One region of the Brevundimonas sp. DS20 genome, then DNA from elsewhere that is predicted to be linked to it. Evidence: riboswitches for the same ligand, from Rfam matches in the RefSeq annotation. Region 1 holds a riboswitch; the other holds the start of a gene.

Region 1 (5,432 bases):
ATCACCCTTCTCCCATAGTCAGGGAAAGGGAGCTCTCATGAAGACCGTTCTGATCGCCGCCGCCGCATTGGCCGCCTGCGCCGCAGCCGCGCCGGCGTCGGCCGCCGAGGTCGAAATCCGCAACGCTGTCGCGCGCGTCGTCGTCATCGTCGAAGACCGCCAGGACGTCGCAGTGGAGGTGACGCAGGGACGCTCCCGGCTGCCCGCGCTTCAGGTCCGTCGTCAGGGACGGGACGTCCGCATCGACGGCGGCCTGCGTCGCACCGGGATGTGGGGCGGGGACATCCGCAACTGCAACGCCGGGCGTGCGGGCGCCGCCCAACCTGGCGAAGGCGCCAGTGTTGAGGTGCGCAACCTGGGCCGCGTCCGTCTGGAAGACGCGCCGCTGATCGTGTTGCGCACCCCGCGTGATGTGGACGTTAGCGCGGAGGGCGCTGTTTTCGGCGCCGTGGGACGCGGCGCGCGTTCGGTCGAACTGGACAGCGGCGGGTGCGGCTCGTGGACGGTGGCCAATGTCGACGGCGCCTTGGAACTGAGCGTCGGCGGCTCAGGCTCGATCCGAGCCGGCGCTTCACGCAGCTTGGAAGCCAATGTGGGCGGTTCAGGCTCCGTCGCGGCGGGCGCGACCGGAAATCTGAAGACCAGCGTCGGGGGCACGGGCCGGGTCGATGTGGCGGCCGTCTCGGGCCAGGGGGATATTTCGATCGGCGGGTCGGGCGGCGTGACCGTGCGCCAGGGCCGTCTGGACAAGCTGTCGGTGTCGATCGGCGGGTCAGGCGAGGTTCACTACGGAGGGACGACCCGCGACCTCAACGCGGCGATAGCGGGGTCCGGCAGCGTCTATGTCGCGGCGGTGACCGGCTCGATCTCCCGGTCAATCGTCGGCTCAGGCTCTGTCCGAATCGGACGCTGACATCCGCTTCTCGCCGCTGGAAGGCTCCGGTCGTGGAACCCTGGATCTTCCGCAATGGGACGGCGGCGATGAAAAAGCCCCGGCGGATCGCTCCGCCGGGGCCCTTTTTTTAGTCAGCAGACAGGCTGGTTTAGAAGACGCTCAGGAGGCTCGTGATCGACGAGACGCCCAGGCCGGCGCCGGCGCGGTCACGCGCTTGCAGGCCGCCGCCGAAGCTGTAGCGCAGACCCAGCGACCAGGTGTCGACGTCCAGCGAGTCGATGTCGGCGCGGGTGTAGGAAGCGCCGACCGAGAACGGGGTGTTCTCGATTTCGTACTCGGCGCCAACGCCGTAGGTCCAGGCGTCCACGTCGCCGCCGGCGACATCGACGTTGTTGTAGCTGACGCCGGCGTTCAGGCGCAGGTTCGGCATCACGTAGAAGGCGGCGTCGCCGCCGACGGTCCAGATGTCGGCGTCTGCGTCATCGGCCGTGGTGTAGGCCACCAGGCCGGTCAGGGTCGCGTTGGACAGGTACTTCTGGGCCTCGGCGCCGACGGTCCAGACCGGCTCATCGCCCGAGCCGATGCCGTTGGCGGCGACGAAGGCGCCCGCGCGGACGTCCGAGGTCCACATCTTGGTCAGGTGGGCGGCGGCGACGCCGGTGACGTCTTCTTCACCGAAGGCCTTGGTGTAGTCGACGGCGCCGTTCAGGGTCACGGTCCAGTCGGCGGCCGGCAGGGCGACCGTGCCGTCCACGGTCCAGACGTCGGCGTCGACATCGTTGCCGGCGACTTCGATCGAGGGGTTGGAATAGGTCACGCCGACCGAGCCGACGGCGTCTTGGGCGAAGGCCGGGGCGGCGAACAGGGCGGCGGCGGCCGTGGCGAGGAGGATCGTCTTCATTTTGTTTTGTCCTTAGCAGTCTCGACCCGGATGGGGGTCCGGGGAGGGCGGCTGCTATCAGGCGCGGACGAAGCTGAGCATTAAATCGTCGTTACGTAAGTGTCTTGAAACTGTCGTGTGGCCCATCTGCCACGCCTTGTGGTCACAATGTGTCAGGGGTGCGCGCATCTCGGGGCAAAGGGTTAAGATCAGCCAATCCTATAATCATATAAGCATGTCTTTATATGCATTGACGGCGACGAAAATGTGGGGTCATCTTGATGTGTCGTGGTCTCCGCGCGCCTTTCAGTGCGTGGAGCTAAGAGGGAAGCCGGTGTGAAACCGGCGCTGCCCCCGCAACTGTAAGCGGCGAGTCGAGGGTCCATCTAGTGTCACTGGCGTTCACGCCGGGAAGGCCGGACCCGAGGCGTCGACCCGTGAGCCAGGAGACCTGCCCCGACAGATAACGTCCTCCGGCGGGGTGTCCGGTCAGGCCGCATGCGCGCCGCCGGACCCTGCACGTCCGCGTCGGCGTCAGCGCGACCCTGTCCGAAGCCTGGCCACAACACAGGTTTCGAACGTCATGACCCGCCACACCGTCCAGGTCGCCATCCTCGGCTTTCCCCGCATCGGCCCCAAGAGAGAACTGAAGACCGCGCTTGAGGCCTATTGGGCCGGCAAGACCGACGCCGAGACCCTCCTGTCCACAGCCGCCGAGCTGCGCGCCCTGACCTGGGCGCGCCAGCGCGACCTGGGGGCCGACGTCGTGCCGTCCAACGACTTCTCTCTCTATGATCATGTGCTCGACCTGACGGCCATGGTGGGCGCCGTGCCGGCCGCCTACGGCTGGAGCGGGGAGCGCGTCGATCTGGCGACCTATTTCGCCATGGCCCGTGGATCGCGAGGCGACAGCCAGCCGTGTGCGCACGGCCATGTCCATGCGAGCGGCGAGGGGACGCCGGCCATGGAGATGACCAAATGGTTCGACACCAACTACCATTATCTCGCGCCGGAGTTCACCTTCGATCAGGTGTTCCGTCTCGGCTCGACCAAGGCGCTGGACGAATATCTGGAGGCGAAAGCGCTGGGGATCGAGACCCGGCCGGTGCTGCTGGGGCCTGTCTCTTATCTTCTGCTGGGCAAGGCACGGGGCGAGCCGTTTGACGTTCTCGGCCTGCTGCCGCGCCTGCTGCCCGTCTATGCCGAGGTGCTTCGGTCCTTGGCCCGCGCCGGCGCCACCTGGGTCCAGATGGACGAGCCTTGCCTGGTCACCGATCTGAGCGATGAGGCGAGGGCGGCTTATGATCACGCCTATCGGGTGCTGACCGATGTGACGCCGCCGATCAAGCTGATGCTGACCACCTATTTCGGCGGGCTCGGGGATAATCTGGAGACCGTGCTGCGTCTGCCGGTTCACGGACTGCACATCGACCTGATCCGAGCGCCGGAGCAGTTGGCCCAGGTCGCGTCTGCAGCGCGCGTGGATCAGGTGCTTTCGCTTGGCGTCATCGACGGCCGCAACGTCTGGAAGGCGGACCTCAACGCCGCGCTGGACAAGGTGGAGCCCCTGGTCGCGGCCGGGCGCAGGGTGGTGATCGCCCCGTCCTGCTCTTTGCTGCACACCCCGATTGATCTGGAGCGGGAGACCGGGCTAGACCCCGAGATCAAGGACTGGCTGGCCTTCGCCGTGCAGAAGGTGGCCGAGTTGGCCACCCTGGCGCGGGCGTTGAATGAAGGCCGCGCGGCGGTGAGGGCGGCGCTCGACGCCTCGACCGCCTCGGTCGCCTCACGTCGCACTTCGCCGCGCATCAACGACCCGAAGGTCCAGGCGCGAGCCGCCGACGCCGACCCCGCCCTGGCGCTCAGAAAATCCTGCTTTGAAATTCGTCGCCAGGTTCAGCGGGGGCGTCTGAATCTGCCCGCCTATCCGACCACCACCATAGGCTCTTTTCCTCAGACGACTGAGATCCGAAAGGCGCGCGCTGATCACGGGCGAGGCGTCATCGACGATGCGGCCTACGCCCGCTTGCTGCGCGACGAGACCGCGCGAACGGTCAAATGGCAGGAGGCGCTCGGCCTGGATGTCCTGGTCCACGGCGAGTTCGAGCGCAACGACATGGTCCAGTACTTCGGCGAGCACTTGTCCGGCTTCGTCTTCACAAAGGCCGCCTGGGTGCAGTCCTACGGTTCGCGCTGCGTGCGCCCGCCCATCCTCTATGGCGACGTCGCGCGGCCGAGGCCGATGACGGTCGAATGGTGGCGCTATGCGCAGGGGCTGACCAACAGACCGGTGAAAGGCATGCTGACAGGCCCCGTCACGATTCTGAACTGGTCCTTCGTGCGCGACGACCAGCCGCGCAGCACGACCTGCCGCCAGATCGCCTTCGCCATCCGCGATGAGGTGATCGACCTGGAGGCCGCCGGCGCCGCCGTCATCCAGATCGACGAGGCCGCCCTGCGCGAGGGCCTGCCCCTGCGGCGCGCCGACTGGGACGACTATCTGGAATGGGCGGTCGAAAGCTTCCGCATCACGGCCTCGGGGGTGCGAGACGAAACCCAGATCCACACCCATATGTGCTATTCGGAGTTCAACGACATCATTCAGGCGATCGGAGCCATGGACGCCGACGTCATCTCCATCGAGACCTCGCGGTCCAGGATGGAGCTGCTCGACGCCTTCTCCGACTACCGCTATCCGGCCGAGATCGGGCCGGGCGTCTATGACATCCACTCGCCGCGCGTCCCCACGGTCGAGGCGATGACCGCCCTGCTGAAGGCGGCGGCGCGCAGGCTGCCGCAGGACCGGCTTTGGGTGAATCCGGATTGCGGGCTGAAGACGCGGGCTTGGCCCGAGACTGAGGCGGCGCTCGCCAATATGGTGACGGCGGCGCGGCTCATGAGGGCGGGGGAGGCGGCGGCGGCCTGATCATTTGCGGCCGGCGGAGGCGGTGTTCGACCGTCCTCCGACCGGCGTGGAAAATCCTGTCGCCGCTCTCGGTTCCGCGCTTGACGAAATCGGAATCGCTAGGCATAAGCCGCCACTCTTGTTGGACCGGCTGTGCATCCCCGGATGCAGACGCGGTTCGCAGGAACGACCTGAGACCCTGTTCTTTGCAGTGACCCAGGACTTTAACGGCCTTCGCAGGCGACTGCGTGGGCCGATCGTTTTTGCGGATTTGCGTACCCTGAGGGCCTAGCGCCCGAAGGCCTTCGGTCTTTGAAATGGTTCACAGGGACGCGGTCCTCCGACCGCATTGGAAGTAAGCACCGATATGGATCAAAGCATCCGCATCAGGCTCAAGGCCTTTGATCACCGCGTCCTCGATTTTTCGACGCGCGAGATCGTCAATACCGCCAAGCGCACCGGCGCCACTGTCCGTGGTCCGATTCCGCTGCCGACCCTGATCGAAAAGTTCACCGTGAACCGCTCTCCGCACGTCGATAAGAAGTCGCGTGAGCAGTTTGAAATCCGCACGCACAAGCGCGTGCTCGACATCGTCGACCCCACCCCGCAGACCGTGGACGCGCTCATGAAGCTCGACCTGTCCGCCGGCGTGGACGTCGAGATCAAGATTTAAGTAGAAAGAGGCGGGATCCGATGCGCACGGGCGTGATCGCCAAGAAGCTGGGCATGACCCGCGTGTTCGCCGATGACGG
Region 2 (5,432 bases), 1.3 Mb from region 1:
CGAACAGGGTCTGGATTTCTATCCCTGGCAAGGGCCGACCTTCTCAATCAGCCAGGCTCTTCAACCTGTAGAGCGTCTCCAGAGCCTCGCGCGGCGTCAGGGCGTCGGGGTCCACCGCCTGCAAGGCCGCCTCCAGCTTGGAAGGCGCGCGCGGCGGCTCCGGCTCGGCCACGGCGAACAGCGGCAGATCGTCCAGGCGGGCCGCTGCCGCCTTCTCCCCTTCCAGCCGCTCCAGCACCGCCTTGGCCCGCGCCACCACCGCGGCCGGCGCCCCGGCCAGCTTGGCCACCTGAACGCCGTAGGATCGGTCCGCCGCCCCCGGCGCCGCCTCGTGCAGAAAGACCAGATCGCCGTTCCATTCCTTGGCCGTCATGGACAGGTTGCAGACGTGGTCCAGCCGCGTCTCCAACTGGGCCAGCTCGTGATAGTGGGTGGCGAACAGGGTGCGGGCGCGATTGACGTCGTGCAGGGCCTCGGCCGTGGCCCAGGCGATGGCCAGGCCGTCATAGGTGGCCGTGCCGCGGCCGATCTCGTCCAGAACCACGAAGCTGCGCGGCGTGGCCTGGGTCAGGATGGCGGCGGTCTCGACCATCTCCATCATGAAGGTGGACCGGCCCCGCGCCAGGTCGTCGCCGGCGCCGACGCGGCTGAACAGCCGGTCGACCACGCCCAGACGCATGGCGCGCGCCGGTACGAAGGCCCCGGCCTGGGCCAGGATCACCAGAAGGGCGTTCTGGCGCAGGAAGGTCGACTTACCGGCCATGTTCGGCCCGGTGACGATAGCCAGGCGGGCGCAGTCCGATCCAGACCCGTCCAGGCGGGCGTTGTTGGGCGTATAGGGATCGCCGGCCGCCTTGACCGCCGCCTCGACCACCGGATGCCGCCCGGCCTCGACCGAGAAGACCAGACTGTCGTCCACCACCGGCCGAGTCGCCCCGGCCTCCTGGGCCCATTCCGCCAGGGCCGCATGGGCGTCCAGCTCGGCCAGAGCCTCCGCGACCGCCTGCAGCGGCTGGGCCAGGCGGGCGACTTCGCGCCGCCAGCCCTCGAAGGTCTCGGCCTCGATGGCCAGGGCGCGGTGACCGGCCTGGCTGATCCGGGCGTCCAGCTCCGACAGTTCGACCGTGGTGAACCGTACCTGGCTGGCCAGGGTCTGACGGTGGATGAAGGGACTGTCCGGCCCGGCCCGCAACAGACCCTCCGCCGCCTTGGCCGAGGTCTCCAGGAAATAGCCCAGGACGGCGTTGTGCTTGACCTTGAAGGGTACGCCGGACTCGGCGACCGCCCGCGCCTCCAGATCGGCCACCACCCGGCGGCTGTCGTCGCGCAGGGTGCGGGCGGCGTCCAGTTCGGGGCGATAGTCGGGGCGCACGAAGCCGCCGTCGCGGGCCAGATGCGACGGCTCGTCCACCAGGCCGTCGATCAGATCGGCCTTCAGCCGCGACACCTCGGGCGACAGGCTCAGACGATCCAGGGCCAGGGCGATGCGGCGCGGCCGGCCGGTGAGCGGGTCCACCTGACCGATGAACAGGCCCGCGATCCCCTCGGCGACGGACAGGCCCACGCGCACCGCCGCCAGATCGCGCGGACCGCCGCGCCCCAGGGCCAGCCGTCCGACCGCCCGCGCCACATCGGCCGAGGCCTTCAGCCCGTCGCGAAGGGCGCGCCGCAGATCGCGCCGCTCCAGCAGCCATTCGACCGCGTCGAGCTGTTCATTGATCGCCAGGGGGTCGCGCAGCGGCCGGGCGATCCGTTCCGCCAGGGCCCGGGCCCCGCCCGAGGTGACGGTGCGGTCGATACAGGCCAAGAGCGAGCCTTCGCGTTCGCCCCTCTGCGTCCGGTCGATCTCCAGACTGGCCCGGGTCGCCGGGTCGATGGCCAGAAACCCGCTCTCGCCCAGACGGCGGGGCGGGGCCAGGGCCGGAACCTTGCCGGCCTGGGTCGTCTCCAGATAGGCGGCGATCAGGCCGAGCGCCGAGACCTCGGCCTCCTCGAAGGCGCCGAAACCGTCCAGGGCCGCAACCCCGTACAGCCGCTCGACCCGCGTCCGCGCCGCCTGGGGCTCGGCGATGGCCGAGGCCAGGGCCTGAACCACGCCGCCGGACCCGTCCAGGGCGTCCCGCGTCGTCGGGTCGGAATAGATGCGGTCAGTGACCAGGACCTCGGACGGGCGGAAGGCGGCCAGGGTCGCCCCGAGATCCTCCAGCGCACAGGCGACGCTGTCCACCGCGCCGGAAGACAGTTCGACCACCGCCACGGCCGCGCGACCCTTGCGCACCGCTGCGGCGGCCAGCCGGTTGGCGCCGCGCGCATCCAGCAGACTGTCCTCGGTCAGGGTGCCGGGCGTCACCACCCGCACCACGCCGCGCTGGACCACGGCCTTGCCGCCGCGCTTCTTGGCCTCGGCCGGGTCTTCCAGCTGTTCGCAGATGGCCACCTTGTGACCCAGGCGGATCAGCCGGGCCAGATAGCCCTCCATGGCGTGGACCGGCACCCCGGCCATGGGGATGTCCTCGCCCTGGTGCTTGCCCCGCCTGGTCAGGGTGATGCCGAGCGCCGCCGCCGCCACCTCGGCGTCCTTGAAGAACAGCTCGTAGAAGTCGCCCATGCGGAAGAACAGGATGGCGTCCGGCTGTCCGGCCTTGGCCGTCAGATACTGGGCCATGAAGGGCGTGGCGCCCTCCAGAGCGGCGGCGATGTCAGGCGGGTGAGAGACAGGGGCGTTCATGTTGCGACAGGGTGACGGATCGCGTCCTGGCGCTCAAGCCCGTTGACCGGCTCTTGCACAGGCTTGTCGCCCCTGCGATAGGCCGGATCAGGCGGTTAAGGGAACACGGTGTGACGCCGTGGCTGTGCCCGCAACTGTAGGCGGCGAGAGCGTCGTCCGTCCGGGGTCTCGACCTCGGCGCCACTGGGTGACTGGGAAGGCGAGGACGGCGGTTTATGACCCGCAAGCCAGGAGACCTGGCCGCCGACGTCGCTCGCTCCTGTCCGGGACCAGACAGAGGCGCGGTTTCTCCGTGGAAGCGACCCGATCTTGCGTCGTCCCGACCTCGCGGCCGGGCGGATCGGCTCGCTGGTCACGACCCTGCGCGCGCATTCGCCGGGCCGATACGGGGATATCGCTCACAATGAAGCGCTCCATTCTTCTGTCGACGGCGGCCATGGCCGCCGTCATCGCCGCACCCGCTTTCGCCGATGAGGCGACCCAGCTGGACGAGGTCGTGGTCACCGCCACCCGCCTGCCCGCCATCGTCGCCGAGACGCCCGGCGCCCGGGTCATCGATTCCAGGATCATCGAGCAACGCGGCGCCGTCTTCGCCGCCGACATCCTGTCCGACGTGCCTGGCCTGTCGGTGACGCGAACAGGGGCCTTCGGCGGGATCGCCCAGGTCCGCATGCGCGGCGCGACGCCGGGCAAGACCCTGGTGCTGGTGGACGACGCGCCGGTCAATGATGCGGCCGAACCGAACGGCGCCTATGACTTCTCCAGCTTCGAACTGGCCGACATCGACCGGATCGAGGTGCTCAGCGGTCCGCAGTCGTCCCTGTGGGGATCGGACGCCATCGGCGGGGTGATTTCCTTCACCACGCGTGAAATCGACGGCGTTCGCGCCGAGGCCGAGGCCGGCAGCTTCGACACGGCGCGCGGTCGTCTGTCGGCCGGCGTCGCCAATGAGACCTACGCCTTCAGCGCCTATGTCTCGCGCTTCCAGACCGACGGGATTTCGGCGGCGGACAAGGCGGACGGCAATCCCGAGACCGACGGCTTTCGCAGCACGACCCTGGGCGCCAAGGGCCGCTATGTCCTGTCCGACGCGGTCAAGGTCGACGGCGCCGTGCGCTGGAACGACAGCCACGCCGACATCGACGGCTTCCCCGCGCCTGACTATGTGCTGGCCGACACCGGCGACGCCCAGGACAGCGAACAGTGGTCGGGCTTCGGTCGGGTGACGGCCCAGGCTTTCGGTCTTGATCATCAGTTCAGCATCTCGGCGTCCGATCTGGAGCGCACCTCCTACAGCGACGGCTTCGGCTCGACCTTCAGCGGTGACCGTCAGGCCTACCGCTGGCAGGCGGACGGTCAGGCGCAAGGCGTGGACTACGCCTTCGGCGTCGAACGCAACGAGGCCTCGGCGGCCCTGTCGTCAGGTCTGTCGCGCGACCTGTCGATAACCTCGGTGTTCGGCGTGGCCCGGTATGACGCCGGCCCGCTGAACCTGAGCGGCGGATTGCGGTACGACGACACGGACGATTTCGGCTCAAAGACCACGGGGCGGATTTCGGCGGCCTATGATCTGGCCGGCGGCTTCATCCTGTCGGGCGCCTATGGCACAGGCTTCAAGGCCCCGACCGTCAGCCAGGCGGTGTGCGACTATTGTTTCGCGCCCCAGCCGTGGCCCGCGCTGAAGCCGGAGACGGCCGACAGCGTCGAGATCGCCCTGGGCTGGGCCTCCGCCGGCGGTCGGTTCGAGGGACGCGCGACCCTGTATCGGCTGAACGTCGAGGACCAAATCACCTATTCCGCCGGCCGCTACGTCAACGTCGCCAAGACGCGGTCGGACGGGCTCGAGCTGGAAGGCCGCGCGCGCCTCGGCGCCGGTTTCGACCTGACCTTGGCCTACGCCTGGACCGACGCTGCGGACCGCACCACGGGCGCTCGCCTGCTGCGCGTGCCCGAACACGCCGGTTCGGCGACCCTGGGCTGGACGGGGGATCGGCTGTCGGGCGCCCTGACCGTGCGGGCGGAAGGCGATCAGGACGACTCTGGCGGCTTTTCCACAGTGGTCCGCGAGAGCTTCGTCACGGCCAATCTGAACGCGGCCTACGCTTTGACGGACAAGGTCGCCCTGACGGCGCGGATCGAGAACCTGGGCGACGAACACTATCAGCAGGTGTTCGGCTATGGAGAGCCCGGCCGGTCGGCCTATGTCGGGGTCAGGCTGCGCTACTGATCAGGTTGCGGGCGTCGGCGGCGAAGGCCGCCGGCGCCTCCAGCGCCAGTTCCGACCAGTCCAGGTCGGGACCGGGCGCATGGGCGGCCGCCAATATGGCGCGCAGCTCGGCGGCGGAGGCCACGCTGGCCACCACCCGGTCCACCGCCTCCAGAGAAAAGGCGTAGGCCAGGGCGGCCTGCATCGGATCGCAGCGCCGTTCCGCCAGGCGCCGTCGGATGCGCGACAGGGCCTGATCATAGCCGGTCAAATGGGCCGGAAGATCGTCGCCGGGGGCGAACAACAGGCCGCCGGCGAAGACCGAAGACAGGTGGACCTGGGCCCCCAGGGCCTTGATCTCATCCAGAATTCCCTCGGCCGCCGCGCGCTGATCCAGAAGATTGCAGGCGACCTGAACCACATCGGCCTCCAGGCGCCGGGCTAGGAGGACGGGTCCGTCCTCGACCGTGGCGCAAAAGCCGATGCTGCGAAACAGGC

Evidence for each region. Region 1 has a riboswitch for cobalamin ahead of metE (5-methyltetrahydropteroyltriglutamate--homocysteine S-methyltransferase). Riboswitches for the same ligand answer to the same signal wherever they lie in the genome.
Region 2: another riboswitch for cobalamin. It lies ahead of JL11_RS03040 (TonB-dependent receptor plug domain-containing protein); the one in region 1 lies ahead of metE (5-methyltetrahydropteroyltriglutamate--homocysteine S-methyltransferase).

Annotation. Positions count from the first base shown of each region.
Region 1 is NZ_CP012897.1:1,952,700-1,958,131, forward strand. It holds gene JL11_RS09445 (GIN domain-containing protein) at 38-913, shown strand; gene JL11_RS09450 (porin) at 1,044-1,796, opposite strand; cobalamin riboswitch at 2,048-2,248, shown strand; gene metE (5-methyltetrahydropteroyltriglutamate--homocysteine S-methyltransferase) at 2,359-4,701, shown strand; gene rpsJ (30S ribosomal protein S10) at 5,048-5,353, shown strand; gene rplC (50S ribosomal protein L3) at 5,374-5,432, shown strand, end outside.
Region 2 is NZ_CP012897.1:630,966-636,397, forward strand. It holds gene mutS (DNA mismatch repair protein MutS) at 44-2,728, opposite strand; cobalamin riboswitch at 2,827-2,966, shown strand; gene JL11_RS03040 (TonB-dependent receptor plug domain-containing protein) at 3,132-4,955, shown strand; gene JL11_RS03045 (aldo/keto reductase) at 4,939-5,432, opposite strand, start outside.